One region of the Staphylococcus sp. IVB6181 genome, then DNA from elsewhere that is predicted to be linked to it. Evidence: riboswitches for the same ligand, from Rfam matches in the RefSeq annotation. Region 1 holds a riboswitch; the other holds the start of a gene.
The links. Region 1 has a riboswitch for FMN ahead of ribD (bifunctional diaminohydroxyphosphoribosylaminopyrimidine deaminase/5-amino-6-(5-phosphoribosylamino)uracil reductase RibD). Riboswitches for the same ligand answer to the same signal wherever they lie in the genome.
Positions count from the first base shown of each region.

Region 1 (6,331 bases):
GCATATTCTTCGACATCATACTTGATATTATATCTCTTCAACAATGTGTAAATAATCCCTTGGTTACGGATGATTAATGTCTCTATATTCATCTCGTACCTATTCAATCTATGGGCATAACATGTTATTTCCAGTTGAAATAAGTTTAACGAAGTTTATAAATTATTTCATTTGCTTATTGTACAAAATAAGTGTTAAATAGAAGGGTAGAAATAAATTTTTAACTGAATTTGATTGCAGAAATGAACCGAAACATAACGATAAAGCATAATTCACTATAAGACGGGAGGATTCTATGGATTACGCACATTTAAATTTGGAACACTTTTTTGCACGCCATGATGAATTGGACATGATTAAAGATAGTTCAGATTTTATAATGATTAATAATATGACGAATGAAATGATGTATCGCGATGGAAAAATAGAAGGAACGATCGATTTGAATCGTTACTATTATAAGAATAGATCAGAAGCAGCCAGCTTTATTATGATGGAGTATAAACGTCCGGAATAATAAACGTGCTTTTATAGAATTCTGCCTGTTTATTACAGTTTCACTGTAAATAAATAGGCTTTTTTTATTTTGTAATGTTATATTGCACTTAATTATTACTGACGTTATAAAAATATTATATGAAGACTACAGCAATATTACATTCTGACTTCATTCCAGTCACATTTCAAAAGGTATGATAAAATGTGGAGTGGACAACTTTGAATTGTTATACACTTAAAAAATTGTTAAGATTTAGAATCAATACGCATCAACTTTAATTTAACTTGACCTAAGAGGTGTAATTATGACGAAGCACAAGAAGGGCTCTATCTTCGCTATAATAGGGCTGCTTGTTATTTTAGCTGTTACTGGCTTTATTTTCTTTTCTATGATTTCAGATCAAGTCTTATTTAAACACGTTAAGAAAGTAGAGAAGGTTGAACATTTAGATGTGACTTTAGAAGAGGCAGCGAAAAAACAAATCGATAACTATACAAGCCAGCAGGTTTCTGACAAGAATGACAGATGGCATGATGCAACTGGTACAGAAATTAAAAAAGCGATGGATAGTAAAAACTTCATAGACGATGATATTCAAAAATATCAATTTTTAGATTTATCTAAGTATCAAGGTATTGATAAGAATAGAATTAAGCGTATGCTTGCGGACCGACCTACCTTGTTATCTCATACAGAAGATTTTATACATGCAGCGAAAAAACGCCAAGTGAACGAAGTCTACTTGATTTCGCATGCTGTCTTGGAAACAGGCGCTGTTAAAAGTGAATTATCAAAAGGTGTAGAGATAGACGGTAAGAAATATTATAACTTCTACGGTGTAGGCGCATTAGATAAAGACCCTGTCAAAACAGGTGCAGAATACGCTAAGAAACATGGATGGGATACACCAGAAAAAGCCATTGACGGCGGTGCAGAATTCATCCACAAACATTTCTTATCCAACCCAGATCAAAATACATTATACAGCATGAGATGGAATCCTAAGAATCCAGGTGAACATCAATATGCGACAGATATAAAATGGGCGGAAAGCAACGCATCATTGATTGCGAACTTCTATGAAAAAATCAACACTGAAGGTAAATACTTCAAATTATTTGTTTATAAAGACGATAAAAAACACCAATAATAGTTTAATATTGAATAAAGTTAAAGCGGAATGATTAAATGTTTGAGATTTAATTGTTTCGCTTTATTTTTGTTTATAGCATAATAGACAGTGTATAACTAAAAGTATTGGTTAAGAGGAGGTTATCAACGATGCGCGTTGCAATTATAGGAATGGGTACGGCAGGCGTCAGTATCTTAAGACAATTAGAGCAGCATTCATATTTTAAAGAACTAGAAATAGATGTGTATGATAATGCGAAAAATATGGGGCAAGGTGTGCCTTTTCAAAACGACAGTTCCCAATTATTAATCAACTTGCCGAGTAAAGACATGTCGTTGAATTTAAATGACCAAGAAGAATTTTATAAATGGTATGAAGACCAAGATGAATTTAAATTCGATAACGCTGCGTATTTGCCGAGATTTGTATTCGGCCATTACATGAAAAGCTATTTGGAACGTTTCAGCAATCAGTATGACAATATACATATCATTACTGAAAAAGCGACTGAAATGTTTTTAGAAAAAGGGTTTGAAAAGGATGCACAGATTCAATATTTTGTATGTACGAATCATCAGCACGAAGCATGCAGACAATATGACTATGTCTTCTTGACTGTCGGAACAATGTCGTATCATGATCCATACAAACTCAAGGGATTAAAAGGATTTATCAAATCACCGTATCCGACATATGAAACGCTGAATACAGTGAATGGCACAGATGATATCGCAGTTATCGGTACTGGATTATCCAGTTTAGATGTTATTCGTTATGTTGTTAAACATCATCCCAACTTGCCTTTAACAGCTGTAAGCAGAAAAGGAGAGTTGCCGAGTGTCAGAGGTGAAATGCCTGATATTACATTGAAATATGTAACAAAAGACAACTTTAACAATATTATCAAATCTCATTTCGGCGTGGTACCGTTAGAATCTGCTATCCATTTGTTTAAACAAGAGTGCGAAGAATTGAATATTCCGTTAGAACAATTAGTACATCGACGTGTCGGAGATCCGATCAAGGATTTAAAATATGATTTGGCGCATCCTGAAATCTTAAGTGTTTTCCAAAGTTTGTTAGAAACTATCAAAGAAAATATGAACTGGATTTGGAATAGTTTGAGCATCGAAGATCAAAAGATTTTCATGAAAGAATACATGCCGATACTTAAAGCTAATTCTAATCCGATGCCGCCGCGTACTGCGCGTTTATTGATTGAAGAGATTGAAAACGGTCATTTAATTATTAAAAAAGATTTAGCAGAAGTGACACAAGAAAATGATACGTTTATCTTCAAATATAATGATGATACCAAAACAGAACGATACAACGTTGTAATTAATGCGACAGGACCGCGCACACAACTTAAAGATCTAGATGAAGATGATGCATTCTTAATAGATATTGCGAATAGACAAATTGTTCAAGCGCACCCGATGGGCGGGATTCAAATTGTGCCGGAGACCAATCAAGTAATTAGTCCAAGATACGGGACTTTGCCGCATTTAATTGCGATCGGTCAAATCACTAATGGTATCAATCAAGCACGTAACGGTGTCAATATGATAGTGCGTCAATCTGTACAGGCTGTTGAGAGCCTGTATGAATATCATGCTGAAAACAGATAACAAATAAGTTAAAATTATTGTCATATAAAATAAAGTAAGCTATGATATTCTTATGAGCACGAAATACATGCTCGATCGATTCAGAAACAATTTCATAATATTCTTTCGGGGCAGGGTGAAATTCCCAACCGGCAGTAAATTATAAGCCTGCGACCTGTACTCATTTGATGAGTATGGCTGATCTAGTGGAAATCTAGAGCCGACAGTTAAAGTCTGGATGGGAGAAAGAATCAAGACGTCATTAAATATTAATTTTAATTGGTATTTAAGTGGGGTCTAGTTCGCTATACAGAAATCAGCTTTCTTACTATAGGGACTGGTCTGCTTAATTATCCAACGTTGATATATTCTAATCCGCTGCCTCTTTATTTGAGACAGCGGATTTTTTAATGAGGTGATTGTTTGAATCGTTTTTTACAATATGCTATACAATTAGCAAAAATGGCTGAAGGCCAAACAGGTGTTAACCCTGCAGTCGGTTCTGTGGTTGTCAAAGACGGCAAAATTGTCGGACTCGGCGCACATTTGAAGCAGGGAGAAAAACATGCTGAAGTACAAGCATTAGATATGGCTGGATATGCAGCAAAAGGTGCAACCATCTATGTATCTTTAGAACCTTGTACACATTTTGGATCCACGCCGCCGTGTGTTAATAAAATTATCGAAGCGGGGATTAAAAAAGTTGTCTATGCTATGAAAGACATTACTTTGGATTCTCCTGGAGATGATATTTTAGCAGCGGCAGGTATTGAAGTGGATTATCAGCATCAGCCTGAGGCAGAAGCAATGTATACAGACTTTTTTAAAGCTAAACAAGCACAAATACCAGAAGTAACATTAAAGGTAAGTGTAAGTTTGGATGGTAAACAAGCTACGGATGAGGGTCAAAGCAAATGGATTACCAATCCTGGCGTTAAACAAGAAGTGTTTTTGCAGCGTGCACGTCATGATGCAATTTTGACCGGTGCAGGTACTGTTGCTGCGGATAATCCGAGTTTAACGGTGAGGTTAGAAGGTGAACGCCAGCCCGTTCGCGTGATATTAGCACGCAGCGGTAATTTGGATTGGAACCAGAACATATTTCATGATCCGACTTCGCCCGTCTATGTATACACAGAAAATAACCAAATAAAAACAGATGAACTTCAATCTCACTTACAGGTGATTGTACTTGATGATTGTTCAATTAAAACTGTTTTAAAAGATTTATATAAGAAAGGTATCGGCTCAGTCTATGTTGAAGCCGGTCCTAAAGTGACTTCCCAATTTCTCCAATCGCAGTGTGTACAAACACTGATTATTTACTACGCCCCGAAAGTAATTGGAGGTTCTGGCGCTTATCAGTTTTATCAAACTGACAGCATTTTACCGCTGGAACAAGTTCCTCAATTTGAAATTGACCATTCTGAAATCATTGATCAAAATATCAAAGTTGTATTAAGAAAGAAGTGATTTCATGTTTACCGGTATTGTAGAAGAAATCGGTATGATTGATCGAATGACTACAGAACAAAATGTCATCAAAATGACGATAGCATGTCAAACTATCATAGAAGATATGCATATCGGTGATTCAATCAGTGTGAATGGTGCATGTTTAACAGTGACTTCCTTTGATTCATCTTCCTTTGATGTCAATGTCATTAAAGGAACCGAAGACAAAACTTATTTATCGCAGCTGACAAAAGGCAATCGTGTGAATTTAGAGCGTGCCATGCCCAGTCAAGGCAGGTTCGGCGGACATTTTGTATTAGGACATGTTGATGAAGTAGGGTCGATTATTAAAATCAGACCTTCTGCCAACTCTAACATCGTAACTGTACAATGTCCTGCATCGATTACAGATCAAATGGTTCAGCAAGGTTCTATCACTGTTGATGGAACAAGTTTGACGATTTTCAGACTTGACCATGGACAATTTGATATCCATTTGATTCCTGAAACTAAACGATCGACGGTTTTAGGTCAGAAACGTGTGGGCGATAAAGTTCATTTAGAAGCGGATATGTTATTTAAATATGTACAAAAAGCAATTTCAAATGACAAGTCGGAATTGACTAAAGAGAAACTTATGCAATTCGGCTTTTAGAGGAGTGTTGATAAATGCAATTTGATTCTATAGAAAGTGCTGTTGAAGCACTTAAACAAGGTGAAAGTATCATTGTTGTCGATAATGAAGATCGTGAAAATGAAGGTGATTTAGTTGCGATTACTGAATTAATGAATGATAATACCGTGAATTTTATGGCACAAGAAGGCCGCGGTTTAATTTGTGCGCCGATCTCACTATCATTAGCTAAATCATTGAATTTAGAGCCGATGGTTAAAGAAAATAGCGATGAGTTCGGTACTGCGTTTACTGAAAGCATCGACCATATTCATACTACAACAGGCATCAGTGCCGATGAACGAATGATGACAGCTCGTGCTTTGATTGATGAGAACAGTACTGCAAGCGACTTCAATCGACCAGGACATTTATTCCCGTTAATAGCAAGAACGGGAGGGGTGTTGGTTAGACAAGGCCATACAGAAGCAGCAGTAGATTTAGCTGAAATGACAGGTTCGAAACCTGCAGGGTTGATATGTGAAATTATGAATGAAGACGGCACAATGGCAAAAGGTGAACAGCTGCAAGCATTTAAAGAAAAACATCAGTTGAAAATGATTTCCATTGAAGCCTTGATCCATTACCGCAAAGTACACGAAACGCATATGCATGCTAAAGCAAAAGTTAAGATGCCGACAGATTTTGGTACGTTTGATATGTATGGCTTTGAATCGGATTATTCACATGATGAAATTGTGGCTATTGTAAAAGGCGATGTTCAAAATGTAGAAAATGTACGGATTCATTCCTCTTGTTTAACAGGCGATATTTTCCACAGTCAGAGATGCGACTGCGGAGCGCAATTAGAAGCAGCAATGAAATACATCAATGAGCATGGCGGTATGATTATTTATTTACCGCAAGAGGGCAGAGGAATCGGTTTAATCAATAAATTAAAAGCTTATGAATTGATTGAAAAAGGTTACGACACAGTCACTGCCAATTTAGCTTTAGGTTTT
Region 1 is NZ_CP095096.1:1,253,688-1,260,018, forward strand. Features, by position in the region: gene MUA90_RS06165 (sigma-70 family RNA polymerase sigma factor) at 1-92, opposite strand, end outside; gene MUA90_RS06170 (hypothetical protein) at 296-517, shown strand; gene MUA90_RS06175 (peptidoglycan release complex glucosaminidase SagB) at 804-1,649, shown strand; gene MUA90_RS06180 (FAD/NAD(P)-binding protein) at 1,781-3,262, shown strand; FMN riboswitch at 3,360-3,495, shown strand; gene ribD (bifunctional diaminohydroxyphosphoribosylaminopyrimidine deaminase/5-amino-6-(5-phosphoribosylamino)uracil reductase RibD) at 3,665-4,714, shown strand; gene MUA90_RS06190 (riboflavin synthase) at 4,719-5,351, shown strand; gene ribB (3,4-dihydroxy-2-butanone-4-phosphate synthase) at 5,366-6,331, shown strand, end outside.

Region 2 (6,331 bases), 270 kb from region 1:
TCCATTTGATATTATCTTGATGGAGTATAAATTCGGGACTCAAAAAGATGAACTTAGAATGCTTCAAACGCTTTAAGTTTTTCTGCTTTTCTTCAAAACTCATCCCTGAATGGATATAACTGACTGAACGCTCTCCATTTTTTCTCATCTGCATGACTTGATCATCCATAAGAGAGATTAAAGGTGAAATAATTAAAGTCGGTTGTTGCTTAATATACGTCGGCAATTGGTAGCATAAACTTTTACCGCTGCCTGTAGGCAAAATACCTAACGTATTTTTATGGTCCAGTACATTTTGAATAATTGCTTGTTGCCCTTCTTTAAAAGCATCAAATCCGAACCATTGTTTCAAAGCTTTATTTAACACGTCTTTTCCCTCCTGGCGATTAAGACTATCGCTAATTTGATTTCAAAATAACTCATTTTCGGAAACTCAGCTTTAAACGTTCGCAAGCGTTCATTGCTATGTTGTTTAAAGAAAGATTGGAAAGCTTGAAATTGATCCTCTTTTAAGTAAGCATCGTAATCCGATAAATAACCTTTGATATAAAGTTCTAATATATGGTCTTCTATCGTATTGACTTTTACCCCTTCTTTTTGTGCAATCTCATCAAAGGTCAATCCGGATTGTACGAGTTTAAAGGTATCTTTTGTATTTAATGAGAGTGAAGGCAGTATAATCATTTGAGACAATAACGGAAAAGTCGATGTATCTTCTAACAAATGCATCATTTCTACGAGGTCATTCATTTTGATGATTGCTAAGTCAGACATATTAATGTCTTCGATTAAACTGACTTGCTGATTGGTGTACATGATTTCGTCATAGCCTTGCAAGAAATAATGCAGTACAGATTGTGTTTGGGTTTGATTAAGCAGATCAAACAGCAGGTAAACTTCATTTTTGAATTGATCATCCAATGTTTGGTGCTGAATTTTATAAAATAATGATTTTGCTCGATCTTGAACTTTACTGACTTGAGAAACGGGTATAAATTCAAGTGTGTGATGATGTTTGAATGAAATGGTTTGAATCAGTAATTGCAGTACTTGGAAAGTATTTTGAATACTATCAAACGTATACCGTGTAGATATTTTCAAAGGAATTTTGGTATCAGATGTCTCTATTTCATCAAAGATTCGTTCGAATGATGTATATTTTAAATCTGGCTGACTATGATATAATGATAAAAGTTGTTGGCTACACCCATCAAAATATGTTTGATGTGTTTTAGCACCAATGAGTATATTGTAGATACTTTTATGTGTTTTATAATGGAATGTATGATTTTTTATGTATTGAATTATTTCTTTCAAATCAATCATCACCTATGACCTATAGTATTGAAAAAAGATAAACTGGTGTTAAAATATAAATTACCCTATCAGTGTAGCATTTTTAAAGAAGGAGGCGAAGTAAATTGGCTAAATATACGATTGTAGATATGGATACATGTATTGCGTGCGGCGCATGCGGTGCAGCGGCACCTGATATTTACGACTATGATGACGAAGGTATTGCATATGTCATCTTAGACGATAATGAAGGAACTACACCGGTTCCTGAAGAACTTTATGAGGATTTAGAAGACGCAGACGAAGGTTGCCCTACAGACTCTATTAAAATTGCAGATGAACCATTTGATGGTGATGCTTTAAAATTCGAATAAATTTTCAATCGTTTTACCAGTTTGGTAATCTTCGCTAAAAATAGATTGAAAGTTGAAGACTTGTTAAGTGTTCAACATTATGAAAATACCCCCCGGGGAAAATGTTTCCCGGGGGCTTTAATATATCAATTAATATCTTAAGGCATTTTTTAATCGTTTGAACAGCAACAGGAATATCACTGATACCGCAATACCCTTGATGATGTTAAATGGAATAATACCTGAAACGATGATGATTTTTAAGTTCCTTACAACATCGCCTAAATTCATAATCATTCCGTATAACGGTAATAAAACAAAATAATTTAAAATACTTAATACAATCGTCATTGCGACAATACCAGCACAAAGTCCGATGATAATACTGTATCGGCTTTTCACTGCTTTGCTTACATAATACGCAACGAGTAATAAACTCACTGCCGCCGCAAAGTTTGCAACAGGACCTATCGGATCGCCCATATTGAATAAGAAGTTCAATAAGTTCTTGATAAGTTCTACAATAATTCCGGCTACCGGACCGAAAATAAATGTTGCTAATAATGCAGGTACATCACTAAAGTCTAATGTGAGGTATGGAGGCAGAAACGGTAATGGAAATTTGATAAACATCAAAATAAAAGCAACTGCACTCAACATACTGATAACGATAAAACGTTTGTTCTTTTGTTGATTCATAAGGACTCCTTCCATTCATCTACGTGAATAGGAGGATTTTATTGCACAACAAATAAACCCTCCATCTTCTCCCATCCAGACTATACTGTCGGCTCTAGAATCTCACTAGATCAGCCATATTTATCACAGAGATAAATACAGGTCGCAGGCTTTATTTACTGCCGGTTGGGACTTTCACCCGACCCCGAAGATGAATTTCATTTATATTTTATTTTTCCTATTTATTGTATCCGATTTATCTCACAATTTCAATCTGATTGCATAACTAAGGATAAGCAATCAAAAACCTTGGAGGAATCTCCAAGGTTTAAGCTGTCTATTGTGTTTTAGGCGGTTTCGGCAATTTGATAATAAATGTAGTACCTTTGCCCAATTCGCTTGTAAGACTGATGGTACCATCTTGCGCTTCAACAATCATGCGGCTGATGAATAAGCCTAAGCCTGTTCCCTCTTTACCGCGTTTTCTGGATGCATCTACTTTATAAAAGCGATCAAAGACTAATTCAACATGCTCTGGCGCAATACCGCTGCCGGTATCTTCAATATACAAGATATCATAGTCTTCATCTTCGTCTGTAGTGATGGTAATAGAATCTCCTGGTGCTGTATAACGTGTCGCATTGTCTACAAGATTAGTCAGTACTTGTTCCATACGATCTTCGTCATAATACCATAACTGATGATTGGTATTTGGTGCCAATTCAATTGCAATGTCTAATTCTTCAGCTTGCTGACGGTATTTCAAATGCATGCGTTCTAATAATTGGCTGATCGGTTGAACTTCCTTATGCACAGACAATCCTTCAGCATCCATTCTGGCAACATTTAACAATTCATTAACTAATCTGTTTAAACGCTGTGTTTCATCTAACACAATCGAAAGTGATTCTTTGATTTCTTCAGGTTCAGAAACGACGCCATCGACAATCGATTCTGTATAGCCTTGTAATAACGCAATCGGTGTTCTTAATTCATGGGATACTGTCGCAATAAAGTCTTTTTTCATTTGGTCGAGCTGATGTTCATTGGTCATGTCTCGAATGATTGCTACAATACCGCTGCTTCCGTTAGGCTGGAACTGATCAATATAACTCATTATGACCACGTAATAACGGTTATTCACTTCATACTCTCTGAATTGGTTTTCTTTTTCTTCAAAGGTTTGATTGATTTGATCGATGAAGGCAGCTTTGTTTTCTCCTTCTAGATCTTTTTCCATCTGCTCTGCTAATTGGTTGGATAGAATGATTTTTCTATCTTCATTAATTGCAAGTACACCTTCGACCATAGAATTGATGAGACTTTCTCTAATGTTTTTCGAAGCTGAAATTTCGTTGATATGACGTTGAATTTCACTGCTCATTAAGTTGAATGAATGGGCAAGTTCGCCGATTTCATCTTTCGTATTAATCGTATTGACTAATGAATAGTTGCCTTGTGATACGCCAGTGGCTTGTGTTCTGAGCTGACGCAGCGGCTTAGTAATACGAGATGATAAAAAGAATGCGAATACCGTTGTGATGATTAAGAAAATTACAGCTGTTACTAAAATAATAATCGTAATCACATTGTTGGTATCATCAATGCTTTTTAGGTCTTGGTAGATAAACACACCGCCGCTTTGATTGTTTTCATCAATTTTCGCAGGGTACCCCACTAAAACGTAAGTATGTTTTTTGCCGTTAACTTTTAGTTCTATATGTTTTGAAGCTTTTTTATGTTCGCTGAATACATGATTCAAACCACTGTCTTTTTTAATAACATCCATCATTTTATCTTTAAGTTTAGAATGCGAATTATAATATTCATCATGTTTATTTTTCATGATAATCAACCCGCTCGGGCCTTCTATCAGTGTTTTGCTATGTTTGATCGCAAGTGATTTATTATCAGATTCCTCTAATAAATTACTGATACGATGCGCATCATTTACTAAAGATTGTTCAGTATCTTGCGTATAATATTGCTGAATAAATGTTATTAAAGCAGCACTGAGTAAAATTAAAACTGTCGTTACTATTAAAATAATAGTTAACCACAGTTTAATTACGACATTATTGAGTCGTTTCATCGTCGGTATTAACCTCGAATTTATAACCTACGCCCCATACAGTTTGTATCATATGCGCAGCATCTGATGAGACACGGTTTAATTTTTCTCTGAGGCGTTTGACGTGAGTATCTACAGTACGCAAGTCCCCATAGAACTCGTAATGCCAAACGTCTTTTAACAATTGTTCGCGATCGAATACTTTATTCGGTGTTTTGGCTAAGAAAATTAAGAGTTCGTATTCTTTTGGTGTCAAGTTGACTTGTGTTCCGTCTGCAAGGACACGGTGTGCATCATTATCAATCACCAAATGTTTAAACTCTATTAAATCTCTTGCATGCGGTTCGTTTTGATCTGATGTTGCTGTCAATGTACGTCTTAAAAGTGCTTTAACTCTCAAAACAACTTCTCTTGGAGAGAATGGTTTAACGATATAATCATCTGCACCAGACTCGAAACCTTCAACACGGTTAGTTTCTTCGCCTTTTGCAGTCAGCATAATGATTGGCGTTTCTTTGTACTCTCTTAAGCGGTTCGCAACTTCAATTCCATCGATTTCGGGAAGCATCAAGTCTAACAAGATACAAGCATAATCATTATTCAAGGCTAAGTCCAAAGCCTCTTTGCCGTCTCGAGCTTCTTCGATATCAAAAGATTCTCGTTCTAAATACAATTTTAACAATCTTCGAATTCTTTCTTCGTCATCAACGACAAGAATTTTTGTCATAGATATTGTACCTCCCATAAAAAATCCAATTAAAATGAGTTATACAAGCAAATCAATACTAAAGCGCAAGTTATAAAACCAACGGAAATTCTGTCTGGTTAATTCCAACCGCCTTACAGTGCGCTTACTCCTATTTGATTCGCTTGATATACTCCATTCATCATCGTCTTATAGTTTTGTTTTAAATAAAGAAACACTATTAATAGATGATTTTTTCACTTCAAGGCATATTATAACATAAGCATATATCAACAAGTTAATTGTAACCTTGGGAATAAAAATAGATTAACATAATACGTGCATAATTTCACAAACTTTTTGATTTATGCTTGTATTCTAGCCATTTGCGGCTAAATTACGTAATTTTTTCACTTCATGCGGCGTAAGTACTCTGCCTTCTCCAGCATTCAAGCCTTTCAATGTTAATCCGCCAAGTTCGATTCTCGTTAATTTCGTTACTTCATAGCCGAAATGTTCAAACATACGGCGTACTTGTCGGTTACGGCCTTCTGAAATTGTAATCTCAACCAATGTAGTATTCTTTTCTTTGTTTTGGTTCTTGATTTTTACTTCTGCCGGATGTGTTTTGCCGTCTTCTAATTGGATACCTTTTTCTAATTGTTTCACTTCATCGCGCATTAAATAGCCTTTTAATTTAGCGACATATTTCTTTTTGATTTTGTAGCGCGGATGTGTCATCAAGTTTGTAAATTCTCCGTCATTCGTCAGTATCAGCAAACCTGAAGTATCATAGTCCAATCGCCCTACCGGATAGATACGCGTTTCTAAATCTTCGAAGTAATCCGTGACTACCTTTCTTCCGCGATCATCTGAAACACTTGTGATAACTTGTGCAGGTTTATAGAATAAAATATAAAGTTTATCTTCTTGTTCTAATTTTACCCCTTCTACTTCTACACTGTCTGAAGGTTTGACTTTAGTACCTAATTCCGTCACAGTTTCCCCGTTGACTTGCACCTTTCCTTCAACGATTAATGTCTCTGCTTTTCTTCTAGACGTATAGCCGCTGTTCGCAATACGCTTTTGTACTCTCTCTAATTCGTTACTCATTATTATCTCCTTTTTGGTTAATTAAATTATTGAAGAATGATTCGATTTCTTCCTCTTCTTCTTCTGTCGTAGGTAATTCATCGATATTTTTCATGCCGAATACATTTAAAAATAACGGTGTAGTATAAAGCTGCT
Region 2 is NZ_CP095096.1:1,520,674-1,527,004, reverse strand. Features, by position in the region: gene MUA90_RS07485 (RecQ family ATP-dependent DNA helicase) at 1-367, opposite strand, end outside; gene MUA90_RS07480 (helix-turn-helix domain-containing protein) at 361-1,326, opposite strand; gene MUA90_RS07475 (ferredoxin) at 1,422-1,670, shown strand; gene MUA90_RS07470 (ECF transporter S component) at 1,800-2,348, opposite strand; FMN riboswitch at 2,408-2,544, opposite strand; gene MUA90_RS07465 (ATP-binding protein) at 2,665-4,419, opposite strand; gene MUA90_RS07460 (response regulator) at 4,403-5,125, opposite strand; gene MUA90_RS07455 (pseudouridine synthase) at 5,462-6,196, opposite strand; gene scpB (SMC-Scp complex subunit ScpB) at 6,189-6,331, opposite strand, start outside.
Region 2: it holds a riboswitch for FMN, as region 1 does, so the genes downstream of both, MUA90_RS07470 (ECF transporter S component) here and ribD (bifunctional diaminohydroxyphosphoribosylaminopyrimidine deaminase/5-amino-6-(5-phosphoribosylamino)uracil reductase RibD) in region 1, are expected to answer to the same signal.